3 regions of the Phreatobacter aquaticus genome follow, and region 2 is predicted to be linked to each of the others. Evidence: predicted binding sites of a transcription regulator. Region 2 holds the regulator's gene; each other region holds the start of a gene.

Region 1 (2,267 bases), 190 kb from region 2:
CCGCCATGATGAAGCCGATGTCGGCTTCGAATGCAGGACGGACCGAGACAGCCGCGGATGCCCCGGCCGTTTGCTGGAACCCGCTCAGAACGGGATCTCGTCATCGTCCATGCGGCCGCCGCCACCGGCGGGGGCAGCCGATCGGCGCGGCGCCTCGGCGCGGCCCATGCCGGAACGGTTCTCCATGGCACCCGACGAGCCGAAGCTGTCATCGCCATAGTCGGAGGAACCGCCGCTGTTGCGGCTGTCGAGCAGGGTCATCTCGCCGCGGAACGGCCGGAGCACAACCTCGGTGAAATAGCGCTCAGGCCCGCCCGAGCTGTCGGAGGCCTTGCGGGTCTCCAGCTGGCCCTCGACATAAACCTTCGAGCCCTTCTTCAGGTATTGCTCGGCGACCTTCACGAGGTTCTCGTTGAAGATCACGACATTATGCCACTCGGTCTTTTCCTTGCGCTCGCCCGAGGCCTTGTCGCGCCAGTTCTCCGATGTCGCGATCGAGAACTTGCAGACCCGTCCGCCGTTCTGGAACGAGCGGACTTCCGGGTCCTTGCCGAGATTGCCGACCAGAATGACCTTGTTGACGCTGCCAGCCATGGGCGCTCTCCTCCTGCCGGGTCGCGCTGCGGCCCGTCGAATCCGTTGTGGCGAGGCTTCCCACGTCCAGGCCCCGGCGTCACGTGACGAAGCCCGAACAGAGAGCGGTATCCCCACCTAATCCGCCTTGTTCTATATTTGTTCTTGATGGCCCGCGCAAGTCCGGCTAGCGTGGAACCAAGCTGATTCACCGAAATTCGGCTGTGCACGGGGCCGAACCTGTGCACAGCTGCCAATCTGCCGCGCCTTGCTACTGGCGGCGGGGTAGCCGCGTTTCTACCTTGGGGCTGGGTGCCGCGTCTCGCGCGATCCCTTTGCCGCGCCATTGCGTAACAGGGCTTCCATCCGGGCCCGGACCGACAAGCGATCGACCATGACCGACCTGTTCGACAAGTTTCGCGACGACGTGCGCAGGCGTGACCAGCGCCAGATCACCATCCGGGGTGCGCGCGAGCACAACCTGAAGAATGTCGATCTGGCCATTCCCCGGGATTCGCTGGTCGTTTTCACGGGCCTGTCGGGCTCCGGCAAGTCGTCGCTTGCCTTCGACACGATCTATGCCGAGGGCCAGCGTCGCTATGTCGAGAGCCTCTCGGCCTATGCCCGCCAGTTCCTGGAAATGATGCAGAAGCCGGACGTCGACCAGATCGACGGCCTGTCGCCGGCCATTTCCATCGAGCAGAAGACCACCTCGAAGAACCCGCGCTCCACTGTCGGCACCGTCACCGAGATCCACGACTACATGCGCCTCCTGTGGGCGCGCGTCGGTGTGCCCTACTCACCCGCCACCGGCCTGCCGATCGAGAGCCAGACGGTCAGCCAGATGGTCGACAAGACCCTGGCGCTGCCGGACGGCTCCAGGCTCTACCTGCTGGCGCCCGCAGTGCGTGGCCGCAAGGGCGAATATCGCAAGGAGCTCGCCGACTGGCAGAAGAAGGGCTTCCAGCGCGTCAAGGTCGACGGCACGTTCTACGAGATCGCCGACGTGCCACCGCTCGACAAGAAGCTGAAGCATGACATCGACGTGGTGGTCGATCGCGTGGTGGTGCGCGACGACATGGCGACCCGGCTCGCCGATTCCTTCGAGACCGCGCTGAAGCTTGCCGACGGCATCGCCGTGATCGAATTCGCCGACACCAAGACCGAGGGCGGCGAGCCGATGCGGCTGCTGTTCTCGGAGAAATTCGCCTGCCCGGTCTCCGGCTTCACCATTTCGGAGATCGAGCCCCGGCTTTTCTCCTTCAACAATCCGTTCGGCGCGTGTCCTGCCTGCGACGGTCTCGGCGTGGAGCAGCGGGTCGATGCCGATCTGGTCGTGCCCGACAAGGACCTGAGCCTGCGCAAGGGCGCGATCGGCCCCTGGGCCAAGTCCACCTCGCCCTTCTACACCCAGACGCTCGATGCCTTGTCGAAGCACTACGGCTTCTCGCTGACCGTGCCCTGGCACAAGCTGCCGGAGGTCGCCCAGAAGGCGATCCTGTTCGGCACCGGCGAGGAGGTCGTCACCTTCAAATATGACGATGGGCTTCGGTCCTACGAGACCTCGAAGACCTTCGAGGGCGTGGTGCGCAATCTGGAGCGCCGCCTGAAGGAGACCGAGAGCGACTGGGCGCGTGAGGAAATCTCCCGCTACGTGTCATCCGTGCCCTGCAAAGCCTGCCAGGGCTACCGCC
Region 2 (2,267 bases):
GTTCTCGCCCTTGTCGCTGGCGCTGATCTCGGCCGGCATCATCCTGCTCGCTTTGCTGACGACACCCCTGCGTTGGGCCGGAGTGCCTATCTTCCTGGTCGGTCTTGGCGTCCTGCCGCTGCGGGACCCGCCGGATATCCTGATCGATGGCGAAGGCGGCAGTATTGCCGTCCGTGGCAGCGACGGCCGCCTGCGAGCGCTGTCACCCAGAGGCAATCGCTTCACGCTGCAACGCTGGCTCTTGTCGGACGGTGATGCGCGACAGCCGGCCCATGACACGATCCGGTCAGGAGTGACCTGCGATCCCCAGGGCTGCGGTGCGATTCTTCCGGGAGGCGATCGCATCGTCGTGTCGACGGATCCAGAGGGCCTTGCGGACGATTGCCGGGAGGCCCGTTTCGTTGTGACGAGGATACCGGCGCCAGTTCCTTGCGCAGCCCGGGTGATCGACCTGCGCGCAATCGCCTGGACCGGTGCCGTCACCCTTCATCGTGCGGGGACCAACTATCGGATCGAAACTGCCCGGCCGGCTGCCGGCGGAGCCCGTCCGTGGCACCGTCCGCGGCCTTCTGGAGCCATGCCTGCGTTGCTATCAGAGCCGACAACAGCCGGACCAGTGGTCGTCGCACCCGCCGCGGCGGAGCCAAGCACGGAGGAGGCCGATCCCGCGCAGTGAGATCAGTAGCGGCGGATCAGCCCCACCAACTTGCCCTGGATGCGCACGCGGTCAGGGCCGAGAACACGCGTTTCGTAGGCCGGATTGGCCGCTTCCAGCGCGATCGAGGTCCCGCGCTTGCGCAGTCGCTTGAGCGTTGCCTCTTCATCGTCGATCAGGGCCACGATGATGTCTCCGGTTTCAGCGGAATCTGTCTTGCGGACCAGTGCGAGATCACCTTCGAGAATGCCGGCATCGATCATCGAGTCGCCCCGGACCTCAAGGGCATAATGTTCGCCGCGGGTCAGCATTTCAGGGGGCACGGAGATGGTGCTGACGCGGTGCTCAATGGCTTCGCGCGGTACACCTGCGGCGATGCGGCCCATGAGCGGGACGGCCACCGGCATGACCGTGTCATCGTCGGGCGCCGAGGGGCGGGCGCGCCCGAGCGACCCTTCGATGACACTCGGCGAAAAGCGACCGCGGACAGGGCCTGCAGACTGCTCTGGCTGGCGAATGATCTCGAGCGCTCTTGCGCGGTTCGGGAGCCGCCGGATGAAGCCCCGCTCTTCCAGCGCCGTGATCAGACGGTGGATGCCTGATTTGGACTTGAGATCGAGGGCCTCCTTCATTTCGTCGAAGGATGGCGGCACACCGCTTTCGGTCAGCCGTTCCTGGATGAAACGAAGGAGTTCGTGTTGCTTGCGCGTCAACATCGGGATGCGGCCCTCTGTGCTACGTCCAATCGAATCGGACGAACATATCATGAACGATCACTATCCGTTCTTTATGTGTTCCGCAAGCATTGAGATTTCGTGAACAGTTTAGTCGGCGAGGCGAATGATCTCGCAGGCCGAACCCGCTGGAGCCTCTGGCGCAAAGGGGGCACGCATGATGAGGGCGTCCGAGTCCGCAAGGACCCGGATCATCGAGGAGTCCTGGATGGCAAAGGCGGTTGCGATCAAGGCTTGCCCATTGCCGCTCAGTTTCGCCCTGAGGAAGTCGGCGCGAAAGTCATTGGCCCGCACCGCCGCCCCCAAAGTCGCAGCTTCGGTCTTCCATTGCCAGTCGCTGCGGCCGGAGAGCCTGCGAAGCAAGGGGCCAAGGAAGATCGTCGCGCAGACGAACGAGGCGACAGGATTGCCGGGAAGGCCAAGCAACCGCATCGGTCCAAGGTCGCTCATCATCAGCGGTTTGCCCGGGCGCATGGCAATCCGCCAGAAGCCCAGCGCCGCTCCCTCCCGAGCGATCACATCACGGATAAGGTCATATTCGCCGACGGACGCGCCACCGGATGTCACGAGAACGTCCGCGCCCGCGGCCCGGGCCTGTCTGACAGCGGCAAGCGTGTCGTCGATCCGGTCAGCGACAATGCCGAGCGGGATGGGCTCGCCGCCTTCGCGCCGGACAAAGGCAGCGAGGCCAGTCGCATTGGAGGACACAATCTGGCTTGGTCCAGGTTCGCATCCCGGCTCGACGAGTTCATCGCCCGTCGAGAGGATGGCAACCCTGGGACGCCGATGCACGGGCAGCTCGCCATGATTCATGGCTGCCGCAAGCGAGAGGCTGCGCGGATTGAGTCTTGTGCCGGCGCGCAGACCCACGATGCCCT
Region 3 (2,267 bases), 860 kb from region 2:
CGGCCTCGACTTCAGGAAGACCCGGCAGAGCGGGGGCGTCGGTCACGATGCGGGGATCGCGGCCGACCCAGATGGAAACGGTCAGGTGTTCGGCGCCCTTGGTGTCGGGCGTCAGATTGTGGAAGCCGGCAGGCTCGAGTCCCGCCGCCTGGAACCAGGCCTCGATCGCCTCGCGGGAAAAGCCCAGGCGGCGATGCGCCTGCGTCTCGCGCAGGAACTCGACCTCGTGCGGCGCGAAGTCGACCACCACCAGACGGCCGCCCGGACGCAGCACACGGGCCGCCTCGCGGATGGCGCGCTGGCCATCGTCGAGGAAGTGCAGGACCTGATGGATGATGACGGCGTCATAGGCATCGCGCGGCAGGGCCAGCGCATAAATGTCGCCGGCCCGCACCGAGCAGTGCCGGATGCCGGCCTTGTCGAGCGCGGCGCGCGCCAGTGTCAGCATCTCCGGGCTCGCATCGATGCCGAGACCGCGATCGATATCGGGCGCGAAGAGCTCCAGCATCCGGCCCGTGCCGGTGCCGAGATCGAGAAGCGTGCGCACCGGCCGGCCCGAAAGGGCCTCGCGAACGGCCTTCTCCACCCGCTCCTCGGCGACATGCAAAGCACGCAGACGGCCCCAATCGGCCGCATGGCGGGCGAAGAAGGCCTGCGCCTCCTCCGACCGCTTGGCGCGGACTTCGGCCAGGCGCTCGCGGTCGCTGGCGAGAATGGGATCGGCGGGGTCGACCAGCTTGACCAGGGTCGCGACCGCCCTGCCCGCACCGCCCTCGCTCGCCGCCCGAAAGAAGGCCCAGGACCCCTCTTTCACCCGCTCGACAAGGCCAGCCTCGAGCAGAAGCTTGAGGTGGCGCGAAATGCGGGGCTGGGACTGGCCGAGAATATCCACCATATCGGTGACCGTCAGTTCCGCTTCCACGACCAGCGCCAAGAGGCGCAGACGCGTGGGCTCGCCGACCGCGCGGAGCACCGCGACGGCGTCGTCGAAACCATGGGATCGGACGAGGGATTTGGGGGTCTTCAGCACGGGCTCAACTCACATATAAAGATATCTTTATACGCGCATTGCGATTTCCGCAAGAGCCTTGCGACCCGAAACGCGCGAACCGGCGGCCTCAATGTTCTTGTTTTGATCTCCATGCAATGCTAGCTCTTGAGGCATGGGACGCATCGCACGCCAACTGGATTCGAGCCTTGCCGATCGGCTGAATGCCGGCGGCCTGGAAGCGGCTGCGGCCGAACTGTTCGGCACCAAGACGGCCCATGCCCTCGACCTGTCCTCGGGTCCGGGCGTGGACGAAAAGCGGCGGCGCGGCCGGGGCACGCTGACCAACGCGTCCGGCCGGTTCGAAAAGCAGAGCCGCGAAGGCTTCGACGACGGCTGGAATTCGCTCGACGAACTGCCGGCCTTCGCCACCACCGTCACCGAGGAAAAGGCCAAGCGGATCATCACCCGCAACGAGAGCCCGGATCTCTCCTTCGACCGCTCGATCAATCCCTATCGGGGCTGCGAGCACGGCTGCACCTATTGTTTCGCGAGACCCAGCCACGCCTATATGGGCCTCTCCCCCGGCCTCGACTTCGAGACCAAGCTCTTCGCCAAGCCGAACGCCCCGGAGCTTCTGGAAAAGGAGTTGGCCGAAGCAGGCTACCAGCCGCGCACCATCGCGCTTGGCACCAACACCGATCCCTACCAGCCGATCGAGAAGCAATGGGGCCTGACACGCCGCATCCTCGAAGTGCTGGAACGCGCCAATCATCCGGTCGGCATCGTCACCAAGAACCATCTGGTCACGCGCGATATCGATATCCTCGCCCGCATGGCCGAGAAGGGCCTTGCCAAGGTGGCGCTCTCTGTCACCACGCTCGACCGCAAGCTCGCCCGCTCGATGGAGCCGCGGGCCTCGACGCCGCCGAAGCGCCTGGAGGCGATCCGCATGCTGTCGGAAGCCGGCATCCCGACCGCCGTGCTGGTCGCGCCGATCATTCCGGCCGTCAACGATGCCGAGATCGAGCGCATCCTCGATGCCTGCTGGCACATGGGCGCCCGCGAGGCCGGCTATGTGCTGCTGCGACTGCCGCTGGAAATCCGCGACCTGTTCCGCGAATGGCTGGTGGCCAACAAGCCGGATGCCGCTCGCCATGTGCTGTCACTCGTGCAGGGCACGCGCGGCGGCAAGGATTACGACTCCGCCTATGGTGTCCGGCAGAAAGGCACCGGCCCCTTTGCCTGGATGATCGGCCGCCGCTTCGAGATGGCGATG

The links. Region 2 encodes LexA, which represses DNA repair genes until DNA is damaged. Its sites were predicted from a motif close to TGTTCNNNNTGTGTTCNG; they were not measured.
Region 1: the regulator LexA is predicted to act here: its motif matches at 723-740, upstream of uvrA (excinuclease ABC subunit UvrA).
Region 3: the regulator LexA is predicted to act here: its motif matches at 1,123-1,140, upstream of E8L99_RS21990 (PA0069 family radical SAM protein).

Annotation. Positions count from the first base shown of each region.
Region 1 is NZ_CP039865.1:3,572,119-3,574,385, reverse strand. Features, by position in the region: gene E8L99_RS16955 (GNAT family N-acetyltransferase) at 1-7, opposite strand, end outside; gene ssb (single-stranded DNA-binding protein) at 85-594, opposite strand; gene uvrA (excinuclease ABC subunit UvrA) at 968-2,267, shown strand, end outside.
Region 2 is NZ_CP039865.1:3,766,802-3,769,068, reverse strand. Features, by position in the region: gene E8L99_RS17895 (ComEC/Rec2 family competence protein) at 1-676, shown strand, start outside; gene lexA (transcriptional repressor LexA) at 679-1,371, opposite strand; gene E8L99_RS17885 (molybdopterin molybdotransferase MoeA) at 1,480-2,267, opposite strand, start outside.
Region 3 is NZ_CP039865.1:4,623,360-4,625,626, forward strand. Features, by position in the region: gene E8L99_RS21985 (ArsR/SmtB family transcription factor) at 1-1,027, opposite strand, end outside; gene E8L99_RS21990 (PA0069 family radical SAM protein) at 1,164-2,267, shown strand, end outside.